2 regions of the Streptomyces sp. RKAG293 genome follow, and region 1 is predicted to be linked to the other one. Evidence: riboswitches for the same ligand, from Rfam matches in the RefSeq annotation. Region 1 holds a riboswitch; the other holds the start of a gene.
The links. A riboswitch is a leader RNA that binds a small molecule or an ion and turns the genes downstream of it on or off. The one in region 1 is predicted to bind cobalamin.

Region 1 (3,198 bases):
TCCCCGACCACCACGACCGGCAGCCGCGCCGCGCGGGCCAGGCCCATGTTCACGATGTCGTTGTGCCGCAGGTTGATCTCGGCCGGACTGCCCGCCCCTTCACAGATCACCGCGTCATACGTGCCCCGCAGTTCGGCCAGGCACTCCACGACGACGGGGAGCAGCGTGGACTGCTTCCCGCCGTACGGTGTTCCTCCGGCGGACGACGACCCCTCGGGCCCACCGTGGTAGCCGCGGGCGCTCATCTCTCCCACCGGCTTGCCGAGCAGCACCACTTGGCTGCTGCTGTCGCTGCCGGGCTTGAGCAGCACCGGGTTCATCAGCGCCGTCGGCTCGACCCGGGCCGCCTGCGCCTGCATGGCCTGCGCCCGCCCGATCTCCGCGCCCTCGCGGGTCACGAACGAGTTCAGCGACATGTTCTGCGCCTTGAAGGGCGCGACCTTCACGCCCTGCCGGACCAGCCAGCGGCAGATGCCCGCCGTGACGACGCTCTTGCCCGCGTCGGACGTGGTCCCGGCGACCAGCAGCCCTCCGCCGGTGCGGCGCACGCCGCGTGTACCGCTCATCGGGTTCCCTCCTCGGTGGATGCCGACAGCGCGGTGACGGCCAGCCGTCCGCCGGCGCAGACCGCCAGCGCCAGCAGGCCGACGCGGCGCGAGAGCCGTACGGCGCGGGCGATGTCGGCGACTTCGGGCGGCCGGTTGCCGGCGCCCAGTACGGCGCGGTGCTCCACGCGGCCGGCGTAGGCGAGGGTGCCGCCGAGCCGGACGCCCAGTGCGCCCGCGAAGGAGGCTTCCACCGGGCCCGCGTTGGGGCTGGGGTGGCCGGCGGCGTCCCGGCGCCAGGCGCGTAGCGCGCCGCGCGGATCGGGTCCGGCGAGCGTGGCGAGGACGGCGGTCAGCCGGGCGCCGGGCCAGCCGGCGACGTCGTCGAGGCGGGCGGAGGCCCAGCCGAACCGGCGGTAGCGCGGCGACTTGTGACCGGCCATCGCGTCCAGGGTGTTGACGGCACGGAAGCCGACGAGCCCCGGCACGCCGGCCGCCGCGCCCCACACCAGGGCGCCGACGACCGCGTCTGAGGTGTTCTCGGCCACGGACTCCACGACCGCCCGCGCGATCTGCCCGGCGTCCAGGGCCTGCGGGTCGCGGCCGCACAGGTTCGGCAGCCGCTCGCGGGCCGCTTCGAGGTCGCCCGCCTCCAGCGCCGCGGCGACGGCCAGCGCTTCACGGCCCAGCGAGGTGCCGCCCAGCACCGACCAGGTGGCGGCCGCGGTCAGGGCGATGGTGGCGGCGGGGGAGGGGCGTACGGCCCGTGCGGCCAGCGCGGCGGCGGCGGTCGCGCCGCCCGCGCACAGCGCGGTGTACAGCGCGCCGTGGCCGCGGTGGTCGCGCCACAGCCGGCGTTCGGCGGCGGTCGCGGCGCGGCCGAACACGGCGACCGGGTGGCCGCGGCGTGGATCGCCCGCGATCAGGTCGCCGAGCTGGCCGAGAGCGGCGCCGCACGCGAAGGCGTGTCCGGCTCGCACGGTGTCAGCCCGCCGTCACGCCTCGACGGGACAGGGCCTGGGGATCCGGTGGAGTACGACGGCGGCCGGGCATGGCAGGAGTCCTCACTCAGGGTCCGCGCCCTGGTTCGACGTGACCGGCGGTTGAGAGTCTCCTGGCTCCCGGATCCGCGCACCCCCGACCGTCCGGCCGATCGCTCGGCGCTGACGTTCTGGTGGGGGTGCACTCCCCGGTGACAGTGGCGGGACCGCGCCGGATTCACACCGGACTTCCTCTCCTACCGCCGTATGGCACCGGGCAGTCCACCACGTGCCGCGAACCCCGTCAACTCGCTGTTGACCTGCGACGGAAGATGTGCGAAGGCCCACACCCGCGGGTTCGCGGATGCGGGCCTGCGCCGTCGGCGCACGGTGCTCGGAAGAGGATCAGGCGACGATCAGGAAGATGCCGTACGCCACCGCCGCCGCGCAGAGCGCGAAGCACGCGTAGGCGCCGGTCCTGGTCAGGACGGCGGAACCGCCGGAGGCGGCCGTTCCGTCGGTGGCGGACCCGCGCTTGGCGAGCCCGACGATGCCGAGGGTGAAGACGCCCACCAGCCCGATGGTCACCGCGAGGGTGACGCCGAGGACGGTACCGAGGGCCTGCCAGTCGATCTGCATGGTGCTGATTCCTTCCGGGCCGGGATCAGGCCGTGGCCGGTGCGGCGTCGACGGGGGTGGCGACGGGGGTGGCGACGGCCGCGGGAGCCGGGATGGTCGCGGCGAGCGGTGCGACGGGTCCGGCGGGCGGCGGGCTGACGGCCGCGATGGCGGCGGTGACCGCACCCTGCGGCTCGACCGGGAGCTCGTTGACGTTGCTGTGGTCGATCGGCTTGCGGCGCGAGGCGAGCCAGATCGCGGTGCAGGCGGCGAGCGCCAGGACGGCGACCCCGGCGATGCCCCACGCGCCCTGGCCGGCCAGCAGCGCGGCACCGGCGGCGACCAGGCCGGCGGCGGGCAGCGTCAGGCCCCAGGCGGCGACCATGCGGCCCGCGGTGCTCCAGCGGACCACCGCGCCCTTGCGGCCGACACCGGAACCCATCACGGAGCCCGAGCAGACCTGGGTGGTGGAGAGCGCGAAACCGAGGTGCGAGGAGGCCAGGATGGTGGCCGCGGCGCCGGTCTGGGCGGCGAAGCCCTGCGGCGCCTCGATGTCGGTGAGGCCCTTGCCCATCGTGCGGATGATGCGCCAGCCGCCGAGGTAGGTGCCGAGCGCGATGGCGGTGCCGGCCGAGACGATGACCCACATCGGCGGGTCGGCGTGCGGGGCGACGACTCCGCCGGTGATCAGGGCGAGGGTGATGACGCCCATCGTCTTCTGCGCGTCGTTGGTGCCGTGCGCGAGCGAGACCAGGCCGGCCGAGGCGATCTGCCCGGCCCGGTAGCCCTTGGCGGTCGCCTTCGGGTCGCTGTTGCGGCCGATCCGGTAGGTGAGCTTGGTGGCGAGCATCGCCGCCAGGCCCGCGACGACCGGGGCGGCGAGCGCCGGGATCAGGACCTTCATGACGACCTTGTCGCCGTTGACGCCATGGGCGCCGACGGAGACCAGGGTCGCGCCGATGAGGCCGCCGAACAGTGCGTGGGAGGAGCTGGACGGGAGCCCGGCCAGCCAGGTCAGCATGTTCCAGACGATGGCGCCGACCAGGCCCGCGAAG
Region 2 (3,198 bases), 1.3 Mb from region 1:
CGGCGTTGAGTTCACCCGGGGTGCGGTCCTGGACCAGGGCCGGCTCGTCGAGCTGCACCCACTCGGCCCCTGCGGCGAGCAGATCCGCGAGCACCTCGGCGTACACGGGCAGCAGCCGGTCGAGGAGCGTCAGCGGTTCGAAGTCCGCCGCGACGCCGGGGGCGGGCTTGGCGAGCAGGAGGTAGGTGACCGGACCGACGAGGACCGGGCGCGCGGAGAGGCCGAGGGCGAGCGCTTCCTTCAGCTCGGCGACCTGCTGGGTCGAGTCGGCGCTGAAGACGGTGTCCGGGCCCAGCTCGGGCACCAGGTAGTGGTAGTTGGTGTCGAACCACTTGGTCATCTCGAGCGGCGCGACGTCCTGCGTGCCGCGGGCCATCGCGAAATAGCCGTCCAGGGCGTCGGCGGCGACCGCGGCGCGGTGCCGGGCCGGAATCGCGCCGACCATGACGCTGGTGTCCAGGACGTGGTCGTAGTACGAGAAGTCGCCGGTCGGGACCTCCTGGATGCCGGCGTCGGCGAGCTGCCGCCAGTTGGTGCGGCGCAGCTCAGCGGCGGCGTCCCGCAGGGCGTCAGCACCGACGTCGCCCTTCCAGTAGCCCTCGATCGCCTTCTTCAGCTCCCGGTTCCGGCCCTGCCGGGGGTAGCCGTGCACGGTCGAGCGTGCGGTGGCGGACGTGCTGGTCATGGAACTCTCCTTCGCGAGTGTCTCCCATAGGACCCCGGGAGAATCGACGGCGCGAAGGGACCACAGACCGGACGGGATCACGTCGCTGAAGCGCCGGAACGCCGCACGTGCCCGCCTGATGTGTACTCCGACCCGCCCTCGAGGTCTCCGGAATCACCGTGCGCCGTTGGGGGCGCGCGGGCAGTGGCAGGTCTTCGGACTCGCGGGCGCGTCTCGTACGGACACGAGACACCTACTGGCCGTCGCTTCCCAGATCCCGGCTCGGGTCCCAGTGCGTATGACGGCGGTCGTTCCCACTCACCGCTGCGGGGCAGTCCCGGAATTCCACCGGGTTCCCTCTTACGACGCGCCTGTCTGGCGGACAGGGCGAACCAGCTGCACCGTCCAGCCTATGGCCAAAGGGGCCGCCGGGTCAGCATTGTTCAGCTACCGGACGGTGAAATGGGACACCGGCTCGTCCCGCCCCGTGGCCCGCTCGAGTACCCGGAAACAGGGGTGGTGCGCGAGGCGCGGCGGGCCGTACGATGCGACCGGTTCCGGCCGTCCGACGGGCGGCGGGGCCGACAATTTCATGCGTCCGCGAGTGGGGAAAGCCGGTGGGAATCCGGCGCTGACCTGCAACCGTGAGCAGCGTTCCGCGCTGCGAGCCGGAGAGCCCGCCGTACGACGTGCACTGCTTCTCACTGTCATGGTCTGCAGCGTGGAGCCCGAACCCCTCCTGGTTCTCCGGCCCCTGCCGCTTCCTTCATGGAACGCGCCAGGGGTTCGACGTGCCGTGGGGGACACGTGCGGGGTCCCGGCGCCGGCCCCGTACGAAAGGCTCTCCATATCGTGCTGCGTACCGCATCCCGGCGCATCGCCCTGGCCGCCGCCGCTCTCGCCTTCACGGCGATCGCTCCCTCGGCGTCCGCCGCGTCCGCCACTCCGGCCACCGCCGCCTCGCTTCCCGTGCTCGTCCGGGTCACGGTCGTCGACACCACCCACACGGTCTTCAACGGCATCGTTCTGACCAGCGGCCATGACGTCACGACCGCCACCGGTGGCACGCACCGGTGCGACGGGACCAACGGCGGCGCCAACCCGGGCCGGGTGGCCACCCCGACCGCGGCGCTCGACGACGCGGCGAGACGGGCGCACTTCTCCTGGGACGGCACCTGGTACCCCTCGTTCGACGACTACGCGGTCAGCCGCATAGCCGCCGACACGGCGGGCGCGAGCGAGTACTGGAACATCTCCGTCAACGGCACGCCGACCCCCGTGGGCGGCTGCCAGTTCCGTATCAGGACCGGTGACAAGGTCGTCTTCACCCTGACCGCGTTCTGACCCCCGGCCCGCCGGGGGCGGCAGCCCGCAGGCCGCCCCCGGCGGCGTCACGCCCCGACCGCATGGTGCAGACTCGATGCCGTGAGAAAGATCTTTGTCATCGGTATCGGCGCGGGCGACCCGGACCATCTGACGCTGCAGGCGGTCAAGGCGCTCAATCAGGCCGACGTGTTCTTCGTGCTGGACAAGGGCGAGGAGAAGTCGGACCTGGTCCAGCTGCGCCACGACATCATCGAACAGCATGTGACGCGCCCGCACCGGCTGGTGTCGGCCCAGGACCCGGACCGGGACCGTACGGCGCCGTCACCGGTCTACGCGTCGGCCGTCGGTGACTGGCGCCATCGCCGGGCCGACATCTACGAGCACTTCATCACCTCGGAGCTGGCGGACGACGAGTGCGGCGCCTTCCTGGTGTGGGGCGATCCCGCCCTGTACGACAGCACCCTGGGCATCCTGGAGGACGTTCTCGGCCGCGGGACGGTCGCGTTCGACTACGAGGTGATCCCCGGCATCAGCAGCGTCGCGGCGCTGGCCGCCAAGCACCGGACCGGGCTGAACCGCCCCGCGCGGCCCGTGCAGATCACCACCGGCAGGCAGCTGGCCGCGGGCTTCCCCGAAGGGGCCGACGACGTCGTCGTCATGCTCGACGCGCACCAGGCCTTCGCGCACCTTCCGGACGGCGGGGACGACGTCACGATCTACTGGGGCGCGTACCTGGGCACACCGGACGAGATCCTCGTCGCGGGACCGCTGCCCGACGTCTCGGACCGCATCCAGACGCTGCGCGCCGAGGCCCGCGCCCGCAAGGGCTGGATCATGGACACCTATCTGCTGCGCAGAACCCCCGCAGGCGACCGCGACGACGGCTGACCCGGCTGCGGGCTACGCCGGCACCTCGTGCAGCCACGCGGCCGCTTCCTCAGGGGTCGCGGCCACGGGCACCCCGTCGGGCACCGGCGGACGGCGGACGACGACGACCGGAACCCCGGCCTCGCGGGCGGCGGTGAGCTTCGCCGCGGTGGCCGGTCCGCCGCTGTCCTTGGTGACGAGGACGTCGATGCGGTGGCGGCGCAGCAGTTCCGCCTCCCCTTCGAGGGTGAAGGGCCCCCGGTCGAGCAGTACTTCCGAGGGCTCCGGCAGTGGTGGCTCCGGGGCGTCGACCGAGCGGACCAGGAACCACAGACCGGTCG

Region 2: linked by a shared signal. The riboswitch ahead of LNW72_RS05740 (DUF4430 domain-containing protein) and the one ahead of LNW72_RS11330 (cobalamin biosynthesis protein) in region 1 are both predicted to bind cobalamin.

Annotation. Positions count from the first base shown of each region.
Region 1 covers NZ_JAJOZB010000001.1:2,564,943-2,568,140, reverse strand. Annotated here, with positions in the region: gene LNW72_RS11335 (cobyric acid synthase) at 1-566, opposite strand, end outside; gene LNW72_RS11330 (cobalamin biosynthesis protein) at 563-1,525, opposite strand; cobalamin riboswitch at 1,653-1,781, opposite strand; gene LNW72_RS11325 (hypothetical protein) at 1,931-2,164, opposite strand; gene LNW72_RS11320 (inorganic phosphate transporter) at 2,190-3,198, opposite strand, start outside.
Region 2 covers NZ_JAJOZB010000001.1:1,299,906-1,303,103, reverse strand. Annotated here, with positions in the region: gene metE (5-methyltetrahydropteroyltriglutamate--homocysteine S-methyltransferase) at 1-685, opposite strand, end outside; cobalamin riboswitch at 870-1,059, opposite strand; cobalamin riboswitch at 1,206-1,364, shown strand; gene LNW72_RS05740 (DUF4430 domain-containing protein) at 1,517-2,008, shown strand; gene cobF (precorrin-6A synthase (deacetylating)) at 2,090-2,878, shown strand; gene LNW72_RS05730 (cobalt-precorrin-6A reductase) at 2,891-3,198, opposite strand, start outside.